DNA from 4 places in the Streptomyces longisporus genome. Region 4 is predicted to be linked to each of the others. Evidence: riboswitches for the same ligand, from Rfam matches in the RefSeq annotation. Region 4 holds a riboswitch; each other region holds the start of a gene.
The links. Region 4 has a riboswitch for cyclic di-AMP ahead of ABD355_RS28655 (transglycosylase SLT domain-containing protein). Riboswitches for the same ligand answer to the same signal wherever they lie in the genome.
Positions count from the first base shown of each region.

Region 1: it holds a riboswitch for cyclic di-AMP, as region 4 does, so the genes downstream of both, ABD355_RS05325 (C40 family peptidase) here and ABD355_RS28655 (transglycosylase SLT domain-containing protein) in region 4, are expected to answer to the same signal.
Region 2: it holds a riboswitch for cyclic di-AMP, as region 4 does, so the genes downstream of both, ABD355_RS27900 (M23 family metallopeptidase) here and ABD355_RS28655 (transglycosylase SLT domain-containing protein) in region 4, are expected to answer to the same signal.
Region 3: it holds a riboswitch for cyclic di-AMP, as region 4 does, so the genes downstream of both, ABD355_RS33135 (C40 family peptidase) here and ABD355_RS28655 (transglycosylase SLT domain-containing protein) in region 4, are expected to answer to the same signal.

Region 1 is NZ_BAAASG010000002.1:826,162-831,198, forward strand. It holds gene ABD355_RS05310 (hypothetical protein) at 1-350, opposite strand, end outside; gene ABD355_RS05315 (LysR family substrate-binding domain-containing protein) at 527-1,312, opposite strand; gene ABD355_RS05320 (DUF5997 family protein) at 1,371-1,775, shown strand; cyclic di-AMP (ydaO/yuaA leader) riboswitch at 1,967-2,140, shown strand; gene ABD355_RS05325 (C40 family peptidase) at 2,149-3,600, shown strand; gene ABD355_RS05330 (SDR family NAD(P)-dependent oxidoreductase) at 3,835-4,596, shown strand; gene ABD355_RS05335 (helix-turn-helix transcriptional regulator) at 4,826-5,037, shown strand, end outside.
Region 2 is NZ_BAAASG010000012.1:463,070-468,106, reverse strand. It holds gene ABD355_RS27910 (PrsW family intramembrane metalloprotease) at 1-642, shown strand, start outside; gene ABD355_RS27905 (aldo/keto reductase) at 655-1,605, opposite strand; gene ABD355_RS27900 (M23 family metallopeptidase) at 1,714-2,730, opposite strand; cyclic di-AMP (ydaO/yuaA leader) riboswitch at 2,743-2,899, opposite strand; gene ABD355_RS27895 (PP2C family protein-serine/threonine phosphatase) at 3,064-4,146, opposite strand; tRNA gene ABD355_RS27890 (tRNA-Met) at 4,254-4,327, opposite strand; gene ABD355_RS27885 (alginate lyase family protein) at 4,424-5,037, opposite strand, start outside.
Region 3 is NZ_BAAASG010000016.1:242,049-247,085, forward strand. It holds gene pcrA (DNA helicase PcrA) at 1-1,864, opposite strand, end outside; cyclic di-AMP (ydaO/yuaA leader) riboswitch at 2,219-2,372, shown strand; gene ABD355_RS33135 (C40 family peptidase) at 2,381-3,532, shown strand; gene ABD355_RS33140 (tellurite resistance/C4-dicarboxylate transporter family protein) at 3,632-4,606, shown strand; gene ABD355_RS33145 (hypothetical protein) at 4,584-4,937, opposite strand.
Region 4 is NZ_BAAASG010000013.1:137,216-142,252, reverse strand. It holds gene ABD355_RS28660 (polyprenyl synthetase family protein) at 1-911, opposite strand, end outside; cyclic di-AMP (ydaO/yuaA leader) riboswitch at 1,588-1,761, shown strand; gene ABD355_RS28655 (transglycosylase SLT domain-containing protein) at 1,766-2,248, shown strand; partial or broken gene ABD355_RS28650 (HAD family hydrolase) at 2,428-3,228, opposite strand; gene ABD355_RS28645 (NAD(P)-binding domain-containing protein) at 3,363-4,565, opposite strand; gene ABD355_RS28640 (carboxylate--amine ligase) at 4,634-5,037, opposite strand, start outside.

The sequences.
Region 1 (5,037 bases), on a different contig from region 4:
AGCGTTCTGGCCCGGCCGAGGATCAGCTCTGCGAGGGCGAACGCGAGGAACAGGCTCGTGATCCCCGCCCACACGGGCAGATCCAGGGCCGGGACATACAGGGACACCGGCGTCCGCAGCAGGGCCAGCCACAACGGCAGGTCGCCCTTGACACCGCCGAGCAGCCGTACGACCACCGCGCCGGCCGGCCGCTGCGCCAGCGCATGGAAGAAGATGACACCGAAGGCGGCCAGGAACGCCAGGAACAGTGCGGGCACCCCGCGTCGCCTGAGTTGCCGTACCGGATCGACGACGATGCCCTGCCACTCGCCCCGCAGCGTGCGCACGACGAATGCCGACACCCGCCACAGCGCGCCGCGCGGCCGCCGGTACTCACGGTCGGCCGGATCGCCCCACAGTCCGTGGGCACGCAGCCAATCCGCGACGCCGCCCGCGCACCGCACCCCCTTGCGTAGCAAAACTCCCCCGCCTCCCGTCCATCGCCCCACCGGAGGGTCGTAACGGGGCGAGGCCGCCCCTAGGGGGGCTATGCCCGGCGGCGGGGTTTCCTTCGCTTGGCGCCCTTGGAGACGTCGGAACCGGCTCTCGGGTTGCGTCCCGCCGACTTCCCGGTCGACTTTCCGGTCGTCCTTGCCGCCGCGGGCTTGCGTCGGGCGCCGGTCGTGTCGTCCGCCTTGGCCTTCGTTTCCCCTGTCGCCGTCTTGCGTCCGCGGGAGCTGTTGACCGTGCGACCGCGGACGATTCCGATGAAGTCCTCGACCAGGTCGGTGGTCGCCTCCTCGGGCCACGCCAGGGCGACGCTCGACTCGGGGCCGTCCAAGAGTGGCCGGTACGTGAGGTCCTTGCGGTGGTGCAAACGGGCCAGCGACTGGGGGACGACCAGGAGGCCGACGCCCGCCGCGACGAGTTCCACGGCGTCCTCGGTGGTGGCCGGGCGCTCGAAGGCGGGCTCGCCGGGCGGCCGGTCCCAGTCGAAGACGTCGTCGAGGGGATGGAGGAGCACCTCGTCCGCGAGGTCCTCGACGGTCACCTCGTCCGCCGCCGTGATCACATGGTCCTTGGGGACGACGACCACCGTGGTCTCGGTGTAGAGCGGGATCGCGCTGAAGAACGTACGGTCGACCGGCAGCCGTACGAGTCCCGCGTCGGCCCCGCCCGCGCGCAGCACGTCGGACGCCTCGGCGGCCGGTACCGCGAGGAGGTTCAGCGGGATGTCGGGCAGGCGCTCGTTCCAGATCCGCACCCACTTGGCGGGCGTCGCTCCCGGGACGTACGCAAGCCGGAACGCCTGGGATTCTTCCGAGCCTGTCACCAGGCCAGGCTACCGGCCGTGGTCGGAGGGCTCGAACATGCTCGATACCCTGGACGGCATGAAGTCGCACCAGAGCACCCAGACGATGAAGCCCGCGACCGCGGCGAAGAAGCTGGGTGTGTACCTCGAGGCCACACCCGCCGAGTTCCGGGAGGGTGTCGTCTCACGAGCCGAGCTCGACCGGCTCCAGGCCGAGCCGCCCGAGTGGCTGCGCGAGCTGCGGGCCAAGGGCCCGCACCCCCGTCCGGTGGTCGCGGCGAAGCTGGGCGTCTCCATCGCGGGTCTCGCCCGCGGCGGGATCACCGAGGCGCTCACCACCGAGCAGATCGAGGCCCTGAAGCAGGAACAGCCCGAGTGGCTGGAGAAGGAGCGCGCCACCCAGGCCGAGGTCCGCAAGGAGGCGGCGCGCATCAAGAAGCGCAACGCCGAGCGCGAGGCTCGCGGCGAGGGCCCGCGGGCCTGACGCGGCCCGTTCGCGACGGACGGTCGCCGTCCGGATCCACTGTGTGCACAACACACGGTTCTGACGGCGCGTCACGACGAAGGTCACAAAAGCGTATCGGACATACCGCCCTTCAACCTTCACACGAGCCGCACAAGTTGGCTAGCGTGGCTTCAGGCCGCACGAGTTCCTCCGGCGAACCCCGCCGGGACGCGCGGCCTCCGCCGAATCCGGTGCGCCCCTGCGGCAGCCGGAACCGGGGACCCAACCGAACGACGGGGTGAATCGGCCCAACTGCCCGCGAGGCAGGGGCCGTAGGGCATGCCTTCCGGAACCGACCGCCCGAACCCGACAGCTAACTCGGTAGGCGGAGTACGGAAGGAGTACGGCTCCCATGGCGCCGGATCGACCATCGCGCACCGGAGGCTTCGGCCTTCCCGGTATGCGCAACTCCGCTCTCGCGACCGCGGCCCTCACCTCGGTGGCCCTGTTCTCGCAGACCGCCGACGCCGCACCGACGACCGGTGACGAGGGGCCCAGCCGCGAAGCCGTCCGGCAGCGGGTGAGCAGCCTCTACGACCAGGCCGAGTCCGACACCGGCAACTACAACTTCACCCGGGCCCAGCTGCTGGGAGCGCGGCCGCCCGCCGCCCCGCCCCGCCAGCGCGGCCGCTCGGATCCGGCACTCGACTCGGTGTCCCGGCGGTGGTTCGACGGAGCACGCGCCTCGTTGGGTCCGACGGTTCCCGCGGTGCTCCCGGCCGACCGCATGCCGGCTCGCCAGGCCGAGCCCCGGCGCCCGGCGGACGGCCGCTCCACCGCCCTGGAGCCGGCGGCGACCGCCCGGCCCGCGGCCGAGCTGCCCTCCGCGGAGTCCCGCCGTCCGGTCGCCGAGCTGACCGCCGGTCCCACGGCCGCACTCCCCGCCGTCCCCCAGCCCCGCCAGGAGGCCGCCCCCGCGCTGCCCGCTACGGCCCCCGAGTCCAGGCAGACCTCCCTGCGCAGGTCCAAGGAGCAGAACCAGCGCAAGATCGCGGCGGCCAGCGAGCTGCTGTACCGCTACACCGCCCGGCAGACCTCCGCACCACGCCCGGCCGTTGAGGCCGTACCGGCCCAGCTCCCCTGGCAGGGCCAGGCGCAACAGACAGGTCCGGCGGCCGAGGAGGCGTGGCGGCTGCAGCAGCCGACGGTCCTCGACACGGGCCTGCCCCCGGCCGGGGAACAGCTCATGCAGCCGTCCGTCCTCGACACCGGCGTACCCGCGGTCGAGCAGTGGCGCACGCAGCCTTCCGTGCTCGACGCGGGTGCACCCGCGACGCAGGAGTGGTATACGCAGCCTTCCGTGCTGGACACGGGCGTACCTGCGGTGGAGGGATGGCGCACTGAGGCGTCCCCCGTGCTCGACAGCGGAATACCCCAGGCCGGGGGGTGGACCGTGCAGCCGTCCGTCCTCGACACGGGTGTGTCCGCCGCCGTTGCGCCCACCGCCACCAAGGCCGACAGGGCGATCGACTTCGCCCGTGCACAGATCGGCAGGCCGTGTCTGTGGGGTGCGGTCGGGCCGGAGTCCTACGACAACGCCGGGCTCACCCAGGCCGCCTGGCGGGCCGCCGGGGTCACCCTGCCACGGACGACGTACGAGCAGGCGGGCGCCGGCACGGTGATTCCGCTGGCCGAGAGCCGCCCCGGAGACCTGATCTTCTTCAACGACAACTTCAGCCATGTCGGCCTCTACACCGGCAACGCCTTGATGATTCACGCGCCCGGCCCGGGCGCGGTCATCCGCGAGGACTCGGTGAACTATGCAGGCGAAGCCGCGGTCCGTATCGCCGTACGCCCTGTATGAGATCAGGAACGCCGGCAGAGGCGTGACACCAGCAGCCCGATGAACTAGGAGGCCGCCGACGGAAGTCGGCGGCCTTCTTCTTGCTCGCCACAGGCACCCCGCGGCATCCGGTGACGCATGCACGGGCTCGGTGAAATGTTTCAGCCGGATGCGCAGCCGCGACGACACCGGCTACCTGCGGCGGATCCACCCGGAGTACGAGCTCAGGCTGCCTCGGTGGTGAAGGATGACCGCGTGAGCAACGAGAACACACAGCGACTGGCCGGGAAGGTCGTGGTCGTCACCGGGGCGGCCCGGGGCCAGGGTGCCGCCGAGGCGGAGGCGCTGACCCGGGCCGGCGCCCGGGTGATAGCCACCGACGTGCGGCCCGAGGGCGACGTACGCCGCCTGGACGTCAGCAGCGAGAGCGACTGGGCGGCGCTGGCCGCCGAGCTGAAGGAGTCGTACGGGGAGATCCACGGGCTGGTCAACAACGCGGGCGTCATCCGGCGCGAACGGCTGGGTGAGGTGCGTCCCGAGGACTTCGCGCAGGTCCAGGCGGTGAACACGACGGGACCGCTGCTCGGCATCCAGTACCTGGCCCCGCTGATGCCGCCCGGTTCGTCGATCGTCAACGTCGGCTCGTCCGCCGCGCTCACCGGCTACTACCCGGTGGCGTACACGGCCAGCAAGTGGGCGCTGCGCGGGGTGTCGAAGATCGCCGCGATGGAGCTGGGGCCACGGGGCATCCGGGTGAACACCGTCCACCCCGGCTATGTCGAGACCGAGATGACGGCGGCCGCCACTCCCGCCTTCCGGGAGGCGACCCTCCGCGAGACCCCGCTGGGCCGCAGCGGAAGCGTCGAGGACATCGCACCGCTCGTGGTCTTCCTGCTGTCCGACGAGTCGTCGTTCATCACCGGGGCGGAGATTCCGGTGGACGGGGGCCTCACCGCGCACGGGGGCGTCAAGTCGATCTCGGATGCGATGCGTACGGACCCGCCCGTGCCGGAGTGAGCCGTGCGGGGCCGCCGGTCCCCCGCGCCGGCGGCCCCGGCACGGCTGGGGTTCCCGGCGTCCTCCCCGAGCGCCGGGACTCCCCGCTGCGGCTGCCGTGGCGCCGGTGTGCTGGAGTACATGCGAGAACGTCGTTGTTGCTCGAGGGTGCTCGCATGCAGTCTGGGGCAGTGGACGACGTCGCCGGTATGGGTACAACTGCGTACGCGGCGGACGAGCGGAGAAGAACGTGGCACAGGTGCCGGGCGGGGCCCACGAGCGCATGCTGTCGGTGGCCGTCGCCGCCCTCAACGAGCGTGAGCCGGAGCGGTTGTGGCCGCTGCTGGCGTCCGCCCTGCCCGGCCTGTGCGGCGGCGAGACCCTGATCTACAAGCTCGACGACTGGAACGAGGCCCAGGGCACGGTCGGCATGCCCTCCGAGGTCGCCGTCGAGTTCGACGG
Region 2 (5,037 bases), on a different contig from region 4:
GTCCTCACCGGCATCGGCTTCGGCATCGCCGCGCTCTCCGCGGAACGCCAGCACCTGCGGCGCGTCCTCGTCCCGCTCTGCGGCCTGCTGCTCGCGATGAGCATGCACGCGATCTGGAACGGCTCCTCGAACTTCGGCGAGTACGGCTTCTTCGCCGTGTACGCGGCCTTCATGGTCCCCGCGTTCGGCCTGCTGACCTGGCTGGTGATCTGGACCCGCCAGCGCGAGCTGCGCACCGTGCGCGAGGAACTGCCCGCATACGCCGTCGCGGGCTGGCTCACCCCCGCCGAGCCCTACGCCCTCGGTTCGATGCGGGCCCGCCGACTGGCCCGCGAACACGCCGCCCGGCACCTCGGCAAGCCCGCCGCACGCGAGGTCGCCCAGTACGAGGCGTACGCGACCTCCCTGGCCTTCCTGCGGCACCGGGGGCGCCGTGGCCGCGCCGGCGCCGACTTCGTCGTCAGGGAACGGGAGTTGCTGCACGAGCTGTGGCGCCGCCGCGAGGTGGCGCGCCCGGCGCTGGACCACGCGGCACGGATGACGGCGCCCCCGGTGCCGGTGGCGGCGCCGCCCTGGCCGGTGTACGGGGCGTACGGGTACCCGGCGGTGCCGAATCCCGCGTACAACCCGTACCGGTCGTAGAGCCCGAGCAGGTCAGGCAGACGCTTCCGTCAGGCGGGCGACCTCGGCCTCGGTGAGCGCCAGTTCGCCCACCGCCAGCAGCGCCGGGAGCTGCTCCACCGTCCGCGCGGACGCGATCGGGGCGGCGACCGTCGGCTGGGCGGCGAGCCAGGCCAGGGCGACCGTGGCGACCGCGGCGTCATGGGCCTGGGCGATCTCGTCGAGGGCGGTCAGGACCCGCCGGCCGCGCTCGCTCTCCAGGTACTTGGCGGCACCGCCGGCCCGCGGGCTGTCGACGGTCGTGCCGGGCCGGTACTTGCCGGTGAGGAAGCCGGCGGCGAGGGAGAAGTACGGGACGGCGGCCAGGCCGTAGCGGGCCGCCAGGTCCTGCAGCTCGCCCTCGTAGGTGTCGCGGGAGACCAGGTTGTAGTGGGGCTGCAGGGCCACGTACTTGGCCAGGCCCTCGCGGTCGGAGAACTCCAGGGACGCGCGCAGCCGGTCGGCGGAGATGTTGGACGCGGCGATGTGCCGGACCTTGCCCTCCTTCACCAGCTCGTCGAGCGCTCCGATGATCTCCTCGACCGGCACCTCGGGCTTGTCGAAGTGGGTGTAGTAGAGGTCGATGTAGTCGGTGTCGAGGCGGCGCAGCGAGGCCTCTGCGGCGGCCTTGATGTTGGCGGCGGACAGGCCCTGGAAGTCGGGGTGCTGGCTGACCTTGGTCGCGATGACCACGTCGTCGCGGTTGCCGCGGGCCCTGACCCACTTGCCGATGATCGTCTCGGACTCGCCGCCGTGGTTGCCCTCGACCCAGGCCGAGTAGGCGTCGGCGGTGTCGACGAAGTTGCCGCCTGCGGCCGCATAGGCGTCGAGCACGGCGAAGGAGGTGGCCTCGTCGGCGGTCCAGCCGAAGACGTTGCCGCCCAGGGAGAGCGGGAAGACCTCGAGGCCGGAGGAGCCGAGCTTGCGCAGAGAAGGAGAAGTCATGCTCTACGTCAACGCCCGCCCCGAAGGCCGGTCTTCCGCGGCGGGCGCAAAGATCCCGTAAACAAGCGGATTACGGCACTCCGGGTACGGACGGAGAACGTACGGGTCTCAGGGGTTGAGGCCCTTGCTGCGCAGCCACGGCATCGGGTCGATGCCCGTGGCCTGGCCGTCGGGGTGGACCTCCAGGTGCAGATGCGGGCCGGTCACGTTGCCGGTGGCGCCGATGCGGCCGATGACGTCACCCGTGCTGACCTTCTGGCCGACGCTGACGCTGATCGACGACTGGTGGCAGAACCAGAGCTGCGTACCGTCGTCGAGGGTGAGGATCGTGCGGTAGCCGTACGCCCCCGCCCAACCGGCCTCCGTGATGGTGCCGGAGTGGATGGCCTTGATGAGGGTGCCCGTGGGGGCGGCGAAGTCGAGGCCCGTGTGGTAGCCGGAGGACCACATGGAGCCGGACTGACCGAAGGTGCCGGTGATCGTGTAGGAGACGACCGGCAGCGTGTACTGCTTGGCCAGCTCGGCGAGCTTCGCGTCCTCGGCGGCCTTCTTGACCGCCGCCTCCGCCTTCTCCTTCGCGGCGGCGGCCTTGGCCGCGGCGTCCTTCTCGGCCTTGGCGGCGGCTTCGTCGATCTGCTGCGCGAGGGCCGCCTCGCCGGCTGCCTGGCTCTTGCTGTCGATCTGGACCTGCTGCGACGCGGCCTGCGCCATGATCCGGTCGCGCAGCGCCTCACCGGCGCCCTGCGCGGTGCCCGCGGAGGTGGTGGCGACGTCGCTGAGCGCGGTCGCGGAGCCCTTGGGGGCGTCGGAGCCACCGCCGAACACATGGCTCACGGAGGCGAGATCGGGCATGGAGATCGACACCGGCGGCTTGCCGGTGTTGGCGCTGGCCATGCCGCCCGCGCCGACGGCGGCTATGACGCCGACGCCGAGGACGGTGGAGCTGCGGGCGAGTCCCCCGCCGCGCTGCTTGGCGACGCGGTGCCGGCCGCGGACCGGGGCGAGGGAGTCCTCGGTGGGATTCCACTCCTCCCAGGGGCCCTCGTCGGTGCGTCGGCCGGCGAAGCCGAAGGGTTCGGTGCTCGGCACGAACGGGGCTGCCGGGGCAGGCGGGTTGGACGCCACGTGGGCGTGCTCCTTTCCTTCCTTCTCGCCTACCGGGTTAGCTGACGGGTTCGGAGCAGGAAGGTCTCCTACGCGCGTATACCTGCCGTGCTGCCACGGCGGTGTCGGCGCGATTCACCCCAGGGTGGTGGTTCCCCGGTTCCCTTGCGGGATTCGGCGCGTGCGCACGGAGCCGCCTCTTGTGACGGCTGGGACGACCGCGCTGCGTTATCGAACGTTAATAGACCCGGGGTGTCGTTTCCAAGGTGTTCTGCTTGATCATTAACCTTTCTGACCTGGACAGACGGCGCATGAACGGCGAAAAACGGGCGAGTTGACCGCGCCTCAGAAACCTCAGGGCCGTCGTACGGCGAGCAGCGCCATGTCGTCCGCCATGGCCTCGCCGGCGTATCTGCGCACCTCCCGCGCGAGGGTGGCGAGCAGCGCGGCGGGCTCGTGGAAGACCCGGCCGGCGAGCCGGTCCGCGGGTTCGAAGAACCGCCCGTGCTCGTCCCGTGCCTCGGACAGCCCGTCGGTGTACAGCAGCAGCGTGGCCCCGCTGCGGAACGCGATCTCCTCCGCGCGGTCGGGCCGGCCCCCGAAGTCACCCATGCCGAGCGGCAGGGCGGGCTCGCGGGCGTCCAGGGTGTGCACGGTGCCGTCCGGGCACAGCAGCAGCGGGGGCGGGTGGCCGCGAGTGACGATGCGGACGACGCCCTCGCCGTGCGGAAGTTCGGCGAGCACGGCGGTGGTGAACCCCTCGAACAACTCGATGCCCGCGCGCCGCGCCGCCTCCCGCTCCAGCGCCCGCTCCAGCCGCTGCGCGACCGCCTCCAGCGTGGCCTCCTGCTCGGCGGCCTCCCGGAACGCCCCGATGACGACGGCGACGGCGGCCACCGCCCCCATCCCCTTTCCGCGCACGTCGCCGACGACCAGCCGTACGCCGTGCGGGGTGTCCTGCACGGCGTACAGGTCCCCGCCGATGGAGGCATCGGCCTGCGCGGCCTCGTACCGTGCCGCGATCGCGAACGCCCCGATCCGTTCGGCGGGTTCGGGCAGCACCGCGCGCTGGACGGCCTCGGCGATCTCGCGCTGCGAGGCGAGTTCCTCGCGGCTGCGGCGGACGAGGAGGTTGATGAGGACGGCCAGGACGGAGACCGTCGCGATGGTGGCCAGCTCGGTGATCGCCTCCACCTGGAGGAGGATGCCCACCTGCGCATGGATCGCGGTGACGACCAGGACGGTCGCGAGGCCGGTGAGGAGCGTGCCGCGGCGCGAGTAGAGCGGGGCGGCGACCAGGGGGGCGGCGGTGAAGATGGGGCCTGCCGTGAACCGCGAAGGCGTGAGGTAGTCGTAGAAGGTCCCGCCGACGATCAGCAGCGCCGGGAGCAGCCGCACGAAGGTGCGTGCGTATGAGATCGGCCCCTCCTGCTCCACCCCTCCAGGTTTCCCGGTACGGCGGCACGGGGCGAGCCGGATGACCCGACCGGGGGAAACACTCAGGGCCGGAGTCCAGTGACTGGACTCCGGCCCTGAGCCTTGAGTAGCGGGGACAGGATTTGAACCTGCGACCTCTGGGTTATGAGCCCAGCGAGCTACCGAGCTGCTCCACCCCGCGTCGTTGTGTCACCAGCATACGCCATCCGCGGGGCTGTCTGCGCCAGGGTTTGGGTCCGCCCTCTTTCACCTGCGTTTTCGGGTCCGCAGGCCTCGGTCAGGCGGCCGGGTTGTCCGCGTGGGTGAGGGTCTCCCAGGAGACGAAGAGGTCGTCGGTGCCGGCCGGGCGGGTCTGCTCGACCAGCTTGTGGGCGGCCGGGACGGGGGTGCCGAGCCGGTTCTCCAGATGGTTGAGGGCGACCTCCAGGTCGGGGCCCATGTTCCCGACGACCCTGCCGCCGCACAGCCAGCGCGGGGGTTTGGCGCCCATCTCGTAGCGGGCGTGGAAGTCGAGGGCCGCCTTCAGCCGGTCCTTGACGTCGCCGTACAGGTCGACGCCCTGGTGCCAGGCGGTCTCGGCGATGTGCGCCGTGGCGGCGAGGGAGTAGCCGACGTGCTTGAAGTTGCGGCAGGTCTCCTGCGCGATGCCGTCCTCGAACTTCGTCTCCTTGAACCAGTACGTCTCCAGCTTCTGCACGGTGTTGGCGTCGGAGCCGGCCGGGGTGAGCGGGATCTTGCCGTCCTTGCGCAGATAGAAGTAGTCGGGCACCAGGCCACGGAAGCGTTTGACGGCGGCGTCGAAGGTCTTGTGGTCGTCGGTGAAGACGGCGATCCCGATGGCGGCGTCGGTCATCGCGAGGTCCCAGTTGCCGTTGTAGTCGGGAAGGTCCC
Region 3 (5,037 bases), on a different contig from region 4:
GCGCGACGCGTTCCAGGAAGTCGGCGAGAGAGCCGGGCTCCTCGCCCTCACCGGACTCCTGCTCGAACTCCAGGGCCACGGCGGCGAGTTCCTGGAGGTTCTCGATGCGGGTCTCGTCCTGCGGGTCGGTGGAGGCCTGCAGCTCGGCGAGGTAGCCGGTGCGTTCGAGGATCGCCTCCAGGACGGTCGCCGGGCCCGCGCCGGACTCGACGATCGTCCGGAGGTCCTCCATCAGTGTGTTGAACCGCTTGACGGCGTTGGCCGACCGCGCGGCCATGCCGTATGCCTCGTCGACGCGGCGCAGCGCCTGCGGGAAGCTGATCTTCTCCCGCTGGGCGAGGGCGTCGATCATCGCCTCCGCGCGGTCGCCGATACCGCGCTTGGGGACGTTGAGGATGCGGCGCAGCGGCACCGAGTCCTCGGGGTTGGCCAGCACCCGCAGATAGGCCAGGACGTCCCTGACCTCCTTGCGCTCGTAGAAGCGGACACCGCCGACGACCTTGTAGGGCAGGCCGACGCGGATGAAGACCTCTTCGAAGACACGGGACTGGGCGTTGGTGCGGTAGAAGACGGCGACGTCTGAGGCCTTCGTCTCGCCGGCGTCCGTGAGACGGTCTATCTCGTCGGCGACGAACTGCGCCTCGTCGTGCTCCGTGTCGGCGACGTAACCGGTGATGCGGGCGCCCGCACCCGCGTTCGTCCACAGGTTCTTGGGGCGGCGGGACTCGTTGCGCTCGATGACCGCGTTGGCCGCGGAGAGGATCGTCTGGGTGGAGCGGTAGTTCTGCTCCAGCAGGATCGTCGTCGCGTCCGGGTAGTCCTCCTCGAACTGGAGGATGTTGCGGATCGTCGCACCGCGGAAGGCGTAGATCGACTGGTCGGCGTCGCCCACGACGCACAGTTCGGCGGGCTGGAGGTCGTACTCGTTCGGCGGTACGTCCTCGTCGTGCGCCCCGGTGCCGACGAGTTCCCGTACGAGCGCGTACTGGGCGTGGTTGGTGTCCTGGTACTCGTCGACGAGGACGTGCCGGAAGCGGCGGCGGTAGTGCTCGGCGACGTCCGGGAAGGCGCGCAGCAGATTGACCGTGGTCATGATCAGGTCGTCGAAGTCGAGGGCGTTCGCCTCGCGCAGCCGCGACTGGTACATGGCGTAGGCCTGGGCGAGGGTCTTCTCGAAGCCGTCGGCGGCCTGGGCGGCGAAGTCCTCCTCGTCGATCAGCTCGTTCTTCAGGTTCGAGATCTTGGCACTGAAGGACTTCGGCGGGTAGCGCTTGGGGTCGAGGTCCAGGTCGCGGCAGACCAGGGCCATCAGGCGCTTGCTGTCGGCCGCGTCGTAGATCGAGAAGGAGGAGGTGAAGCCGAGCTTCTTCGACTCCCTCCGCAGGATGCGCACGCACGCGCTGTGGAAGGTCATCACCCACATCGCGTTCGCGCGCGGGCCGACGAGCTGCTCGACGCGCTCCTTCATCTCGCCCGCGGCCTTGTTGGTGAAGGTGATCGCGAGGACCTGGCCCGGATGCACGTTCCGCTCGCCCAGGAGGTAGGCGATGCGGTGGGTGAGCACGCGGGTCTTGCCGGAGCCGGCGCCGGCCACGATGAGCAGCGGGGAGCCGGAGTGGACGACGGCCGCGCGCTGGTTCTCGTTCAGCCCGTCCAGGAGCGCGGCCGGGTCGAGCGCAGGGCGCAGGGCGCCGTTGCGGTAGTAGGCCTCCCGGTCCGGTGGCACGTCGAACTTCCCGCCGAACAGATCGTCCGGAACCGGCTCCGGTCCGTGATCGTCCTCGGGCGGCGGCGGAGGTTCCTCCTCGTGCCCCCGGGGGGCCTGGAGGTTCGCCAGGAAGCTGTCGTCAAAGAGGCTGCTCATCGCTCTCCGAGTCTAGGGTGCCCCACTGACAGCCCGCCGCCGCCCCGAGAACATCGCCGGAATTGGCGGGCTCGCCCTCTCGCCCTCCGGAACGGCGCCGTCACGTACCGTAATCGAACAGGTGGAGACACGGACCGAAGCGAGTGGGGCCGCCGCTCCTGCGGAAATACCCCCAAGACGCCGCACATCCTCCCGGATTGACGACCGCGTCCGACCCGCTGACCGAAGGTCACGAAAATGTATCGGGCATATCGAACATCAACCTTCACAGGGGCCACACGAGTTGGCTACCGTTCCGGCAGGCCGCACGACCCCCACCGGCGAACGTCGCCGGGCCGCGCGGCCTCCGCCGAGTCCGGGGCGCCGCCGCGCATCCGGAGCCGGGGACCCACACCGACCTTGGGGTGATCGGTCCTCCTCCCTTTCGGGGCACGGACCGTAGGGCAACCCTTCCGAACCACCCGCCCGAACCCGACAGCTAACTCGGTAGGCGGAGCATGGAAGGAGTCGCCTCCCTTGGCGTCGCACCGCAAGTCGCGCCCCGCGGGTACGCGCGTAGCAGGCATACGCACCCCCGCCCTCGCCACGGCCGCCCTCACCTCGGTGGCCCTGCTGTCCCAGTCGGCGAACGCCGCCCCCGCCGCCGACGGCAAGCCCAGCCTCGAAGAGGTCGAGAAGAAGGTCGACGACCTCTACCGCCAGGCGGAGTCGGCCACTGAGAAGTACAACGCGGCCAAAGAGAAGACCGCGAAGCAGCGCAAGAACGTCGACACGCTCCTCGACGACGTCGCCAGGCGCACTCAGAAGCTCAACGAGGAGCGGGACCGGCTCGGATCCTTCGCCGCGGCCCAGTACCGGACCGGAGCCGCCGCACCCGACACGGCGACCTTCCTGCTCGCGGACTCCCCGCAGGACTACTTCGACCAGACACAGCTGATGGGACGGCTGACCTCCCGTCAGAAGAGCGCGGTCGACGAGTACTTCACCGAGGAGTCCGCGACGATGAAGAAGCGTCAGGAGGCCTCCAGGAGCCTCGAGACGCTGACCGCGACACAGAGCGACCTGCAGATCGCCAAGTCCACGGTGCAGAAGAAACTCTCCGACGCGCGCGAGCTGCTGTCGAAGCTGACCGCCGAGGAGAAGGCGCGGCTCGCGGCGATCCAGAAGCAGCAGGAGGAGGCGGCCGCCCGCAAGGCCGCTGAGCTGGCGAAACAGCAGGCGGCGAAGAAGGCCGAGGAAGCGGCCGCGGCCCAGGACGGCGGCTCCGCCTCGGGATCGGGATCCACCTCCGCCGGCGACTCCTCGTACGCCACCAAGGCCGAGAAGGCGCTCGCCTTCGCCCGCGCGCAGATCGGCAAGCCGTACGTCTGGGGCGCCACCGGCCCCGAGTCCTACGACTGCTCAGGCCTCACCCAGGCCGCCTGGAAGGCCGCCGGCGTCTCCCTCCCGCGCACCACCTACGACCAGGTCAACGCCGGCACCACGGTCTCGCTGACCGACGCGCAGCCCGGCGACCTGATCTTCTTCTACGACGACATCAGCCACGTCGGCGTCTACATCGGCAACGGCATGATGATCCACGCCCCGAAGCCCGGCGCGTACGTCCGCGAGGAGTCGATCTACTACGGCGGCGAATCGATCATCCACAGCGTGGTGCGGCCCGCCTGAGACGCCAGGGGGCAGGACACGCGCGCGTGCGGGGCAGTTTGTGATGCACGCGCGCGTGGCCCGCCCTCAACCCGCGCCGCACTCCTTAGCATCGGCCCCATGTCCGGCCCGACCTTCCTCCGCGCCTGGTGGGCGCAGCGTTCGCCGGCGGCCGGGGCCGCCGTGATGGCGACCGGCAGTGTGTCGCTCGGACTGCATCTGACGGGGTACGAGGTGCTGTCGCGGGTCGCCCTGGGACTGGCCTGTGTCTCCTGGGCGGTGCTTGCGGCGGGCTTCGGCGTCCGGCTGGTGCGGGAACCGCAGAGGTGGCGGGCGGAGGCGGGGACGCCGGGGGCGCTGACCGCCGTCGCGGCGACCACCGTCCTCGGGACCGGGTTCTCGGCCCTCGGACGGCAGACCCTCGCCGAGGCCCTGCTCGCGCTGGCTGCCGTGCTGTGGCCGCTGCTGCTGGTGCAGGTCGCACGGCACTGGCGGCGTCACATGCCCGGCGCGGTGTTCCTGTGCAGCGTGGCCACGCAGGGGCTCGCGGTGCTCGGCGCCACACTCGCCGGGGCCGAGGCGACGGCATGGCTCGCACACGCGGCGCTCGCACTGTTCTGGCTCGGGCTCGTCCTGTACTGCTGCGTGCTGGCCCTGTTCGATCTGCGACAGGTGACGGAAGGGCTGGGCGACCAGTGGGTGGCGGGCGGCGCGCTCGCCATCTCGGCGCTCGCCGGAGCGAGGCTCATCGCGGCGGACAGCGCGCGCCTTTACCTGTGGGACGACGACGACCGCGGTGTCCTGCGCGCCGTCACCGTGGCGCTGGTCGTGCTCGACCTGGCCTGGTACGCCGTGCTGCTCGTCGCCGAGGCGGTCCGGCCGCGGCGCGGCTACGACGTGCGGCGCTGGGCGACCGTCTTCCCGCTGGGGATGACGGCGACGGCCGTGCTGTCAGTCGCCGCCGTCTTCGAGGCCCGGTGGCTGAAGGGGCCCGGGCAGGTGCTGTTGTGGATCGCGGTGGCGGCATGGCTGGCCGTTGCCGCGGGGGCCGTCGCCGCAGCCAGTGCCGGCATCAGGTCCACAGCACCGCGATGAAGATGTTTGTCGTGGTGAGCGCGCCCACCAGCCCGAACAGGCCCTTGTCGATCTTCTCGTCGTCCCGCTTCACATAGACCAGGCCGAGGATCACGATCAGCAGGGCCAGCTTGATCCCGATCTTGAGGGTGTTGATGTGATGGTCGTCGGCCTGGTTGAGGCCGACCAGGATCGCGCCGGTGACCAGCATCGTCAGCGCGCCGTGCAGCATCGCCGGGACGAAGCGGGCCTCGCCGCGGCCCATCGCCTTCATCTGGGTGAAGAAGCCGCCGAGGAGCGCGGCGATGCCGATGATGTGCAGGCCGACGAAGAGATGGATGAGTACGTCCATGAGGCCGGAGCTTAAACAGGGGCGCACGGGGCGCCGGACACCGCCCCGGCCTTCATCGGTGGATCCTGCATATATGCGGCCCATAGCACTCCCTCACCCG
Region 4 (5,037 bases):
TAGCGCACCGTGTCCCGCCGCGCCTGCTCCAGCGCAGGATGCGCCCGCAGCCCGGCGAGCGCCTCGGCGTGCCGCGCGTCGTCGCTCAGGTCGGAGTCCAGCAGCTCGCACAGGGCGATGTCCTCGGCAAGCCCCAGCCGGGCCGCCCGCTCCCGCAGCCGCAGCACCGGAAGCGTGGGAACCCCCTCGCGCAGGTCGGTGCCCGGGGTCTTGCCGGACTCTCGGGACTCGGAGGCGATGTCCAGTACGTCGTCCGCCAGCTGGAAGGCGACTCCGAGCCGCTCCCCGTACTGTGTGAGCACGTCCACGACCGTCTCGTCGGCGCCCGACATCATCGCCCCGAAGCGGCACGACACGGCCACCAGCGAGCCCGTCTTGCCGCCGAGCACGTCCAGGTAGTGGTCGACCGGGTCCCGGCCGTCCTGCGGCCCCGCCGTCTCCAGGATCTGCCCGGTGACCAGGCGCTCGAACGCCTCGGCCTGCACCCGGACCGCCTCGGGCCCGAGGTCGGCGAGGATGTGCGAGGCGCGCGCGAACAGGAAGTCGCCGGTGAGGACCGCCACCGAGTTGCCCCAGCGGGTGTTGGCGCTGTCCACGCCGCGCCGCACGGCGGCCTCGTCCATCACGTCGTCGTGGTACAGCGTCGCCAGATGGGTCAGCTCCACCACCACGGCCGACGGCACGACCCCCGGCGCGTACGGGTCGCCGAACTGGGCGGCGAGCATCACGAGCAGCGGACGGAACCGCTTCCCGCCCGCCCGCACCAGGTGCTGGGCGGCCTCCGTGATGAAGGGCACCTCACTCTTGGTGGCTTCGAGCAAACCTTCCTCGACGGCCGCCAATCCGGCCTGGACATCGGCTTCCAGAGCCTGGTCCCGCACGCTCAGCCCGAACGGCCCGACGACGGTCACGAGGGGTCTCCTGTCTGCTGGTGTCTACTGGCGGTTACACGGTTTGTCGATAGGTCGCTGACATCACTCAAGTCAGCGTATCCGGTCACCTTTCGATCACCGATGCCGCCCACCCGTCCAGCCTGGGCGGTATCGGATCACGACCGGTATGTTTTTGATCAACCGATAAGAACGAATATCTATCGACTTGTCTATCGGGGTGTCGGCCGACGCGCCTCTCGGCGTGTCCCCCGGCGCGTCCGTACGAGTCGGCACGCCCGATCGCCCCTCCCTCACGAAACGACTCACGAGGACCTCCGGATCCCGGCACGGGGCGCTCGACGGGCGACCGTCATGACAACGACGTGCACCACACGCCAGGTTCCGCTTTCGCCCCCCAATGAGGCGATGGACGGCTGGTTGACCACGAGTTGGGGTCATTGCCCTATTTGCCGTTCTTGCGGATGCCGGTGACTTGACTCACACGGCGGCTCGGACCGACAAGCGCGGCCCCCTCGCCGGTTCCCCTCCCCCGTACGCGAGTTGAGCCTTGGCAACCGCAAAGGATCAAGTGCCCCATAAGCCTCAGCCCAAGGTCAATAGGTGTGATCTGTGAAGCCGACACTTGTTCCCGCCATGTGCTCTCGCATACGTTCCCGGCCAGTCGGGTGGACGCCGAATCCTGCCGCCGCCCGGGCACGACCATCGACCAACTCACTCGCACGGCAGGAGCGGGGGAACCAGGTAGGCCGCCGGACCGGGCATCGTCCCGGGCCGGCTAGGGGTGAAGTCGCGTTGCCGTACGGCTGCGCGGCCGGGCATCTCCCCGCCCGAACCCGACAGCTCACCTCGCAGGCGACGGAGAGGATCCCGCCATGCCTGCAACAGGTCAGCACCGTCGTCCCAGAAGCAACCGCCTCGCCCGCAAGCTCGCCGTCACCGGTACGGGTGCCGCCGTTCTCGCCCTCCCGCTCATCGGGGCGAACAGCGCGTCCGCGGCCACCCCGACCGTCGCCAACGTGAAGTCGATGGGCTACGCCGACAACCTCGACGGCTGGATCCGGGGCGCCCTCCAGGTCATGAAGCAGAACGGCATCCCGGGGACGTACAACGGCATTTACCGCAACATCATCCGCGAGTCCTCGGGCGACCCGGCCGCCATCAACAACTGGGACTCGAACGCGGTCGCCGGCACCCCGTCCAAGGGACTGCTGCAGGTCATCGACCCGACGTTCCTCGCCTACCATGTGCCCGGCACGGCGATGAACCCCTTCGACCCGATCGCGAACATCACGGCCGCCTGCAAGTACGCCGCCGCGCGGTACGGGTCGATCGACAACGTGTTCGGCGCCTACTGAGCGCTCCGCGGGATGTGCGGCAATGTGCCGTCCTTCCTCTGCGGCGTCGTCGTGGCTGGTCGTGCGGTTCCCCGCGTCCCTTGAGGGCGCTGCCGAACCGCACCGGACTTCGCCGAGGCCGCTTGGAGTTCCCCCAGTTCCCCGAGTTCATGGAGCTCGTCGAGTTCCATGAACTCGAAGAACAGTCGCTCGAGGACGACGGCGATGCCGTCGTCCTCGTTCGACAGGGTGATCTCGTCGGCCACCGCCTTGAGTTCGGGGTGGGCGTTGGCCATGGCGACGCCGTGGGCGGCCCAGTCGAACATGGGAATGTCGTTGGGCATGTCACCGAAGGCGATCGTCTGCTGCGGGCCGAGCCCCAGGTGCGCGGCGGCCAGTGCGAGGCCCGTCGCCTTGGTGATGCCGCATGGCTGGAGTTCGACGGTCCCCGGCCCCGACATGGTGACCGTGGCCAGCGAACCCACCACCGAGCGCGCCGTCGCCGCCAACTCGTCGTCGGACAGGTCGGGATGGCGCAGCAGCACCTTGCTGATGGGTTCGCACCACAGGTCGGCGCGCCGGTCGACCCGGACCGCGGGCAGCGTCGGATGCGGCATCAGGTAGCCCGGTTCGATGAGCGTGAGTCCCTCCACACCGTCCTGGTCGACAGCCGCGTACACCTGGCCCACCTCGGCCTCGATCTTGCCGAGGGCGGTCTCGGCCAGTTCCCGGTCCAGGGTGACGGACCACAGCAGACGGTCCGCGCCCACGTCGTACACCTGCGCGCCCTGCCCGCACACCGCGAGCCCCCTGCTGCCCAGTTGGTCGAAGAGCGGCCGCACCCTGGGGGCCGGCCGGCCCGTCACGACCAGGTGCCGGGCGCCGGCCCCGGCGACCCGCGCGAGAGCGGCGAGGGACCGGTCGGAGAGCGTGTCGTCGCCTCGGAGCAGCGTGCCGTCCAGGTCGGTGGCGATGAGTGCATATGCGGTGGGTGCGGCCATGATCAGAGAATACGGACAGGACGCCCCACCGACTCATCGCGAACCGGACGACGGCCGATTGCCCCACCGTCCCTCGCTCAACTCCCTTATCCTTGTGGGCTCTTCATCGTCAGGCAGGGGCCCGCGGCCGCTGCCTAGCCGTGCGCTGCCGCCAGGTGTTTGGCCAGCCTCGGAGAGGCGAACTCGGTGCCGCACACGAAGCGCATCACCGGGCCGTACGACGCCGCGGCCGGCAGGCCGGTGAAGTACAGGCCGGGGACCGAGGAGACGTATCCCGCGCCCAGTTTGGGTGTGCCGCGGCTCACCGCGAGACGCGTGCGCAGCTCGTGGCCGAGGAAGTCCATGGCCGCGATGTCCACCCGGTATCCGGTGGCCGCGATGACATGGTCCGCGGACATATCCAGGATGCGGCCCGCGTGGGTGCGGACCGTCAGCTTGGGGGTGCCCTCGGCCGCGTCCGCCCGCACGATCCGGTCGACCTCGCTGACCTGCACCTTCCCCTCGAAGCGGTCGCGCAGCCACCATGCGCCGAGCGGACCGAGGACGCGCCGCACCAGGTAGTGGCGGGCCTCGGCCGGCAGATAGCGGTAGGGGTGCGGGTAGTAGCTGAGGGCCCACAGGGACCAGGCGCGGCCGAAGGGCGACTCCGGGCGCAGCTTCGGCTGCTTCCACGGCGGTGCGCCGAAGGCGACCCTGCCGCGGCCGCGGGAGACCACCCGCACCCGTGCGCCCGCCTCCGCCGCCAGTGCCGCCGTCTCCAGCGCGGACTGGCCGGCGCCGATCACGATCAGTTCCTTGCCGGCGTAGCGCGTGAGGTCGTGCTGCTGGGAGCTGTGGGAGACCGGGCCCGTGGGGGTGGGTCCGTCCGCGGCGGCGGTGGCCAGTTCGGCCGGCAGGTGCGCGAGGCCGGACAGGCCGGTCGCCACGACGACCGCGCGGGCGGTGAACAACTCGCCGGAGTCCAGCTTGAGTTCGAAGCCTCCGCCCCCCCGCCGGTCGACCGACACCACCCGCACCTGCTCCAGTTCGGGCACCAGCTTCTGCTGGAACCACTCGCCGTAGGCGATGAAGGTCTCGACGGGGATGATGTCCTCGTCCGTCACCAGCCGCCTGATGCCGGCGGCGTCGCAGTAGTCGGCGAGTGTGTGGCCCTGCTGCGGCGCGTCCAGACTGGAGGCGACCGGGGTCGACTTGAGGAGCATTCCGGCGGGCATGTGGTCGCGCCAGCTGACCATGGGCTCGCCGAAGACGCGGACCGGCAGTCCGCGGGCTCGGAGATGGGCGGCGGTGGACAGGCCGAAGGGCCCGGCGCCGATGACTGCAACCGGTTGAATCACGAAGTCCCTCCCCAGGACGCTCACTTCGTCACTTCGTGTGGTTCGTCTCGGGCTGCTGACCGGTCCGGCTAGCCGCCCGAACTGGTGGTGCTGCCGCGGCGGTTGGTCCGCCACAGCTGGTACAGGTGCTTCGCGCCCGGCCGTACGAAGCGCGCGAGCATCGTGAGGAACGGCAGCGGGTCGTCACCCGCGAGCCAGGCCAGCTCCGTCCCGCTCGCGTGCGCCGGTGCGTGCGGCGTCGTATAGCCGCTGCGGCGGTAGGCGAGCAGGGCGGGCAGGTCGATGTTCTCCACGATGTACCGGTGGCCGGCCCGCTGTTCCCCCTCCGGGACGGAGCGGCCGGTCAGGTCGAGATGCATGGCGCGGACGACGTCCACCCCCGACTCGTTCTCGAAGAGCCGGAACTGGGCGCCCATGCGTGGATTGAAGTCGAGGAGTTTGTACTGTCCGTCGCGCCGGTCGAAGCGCAGGT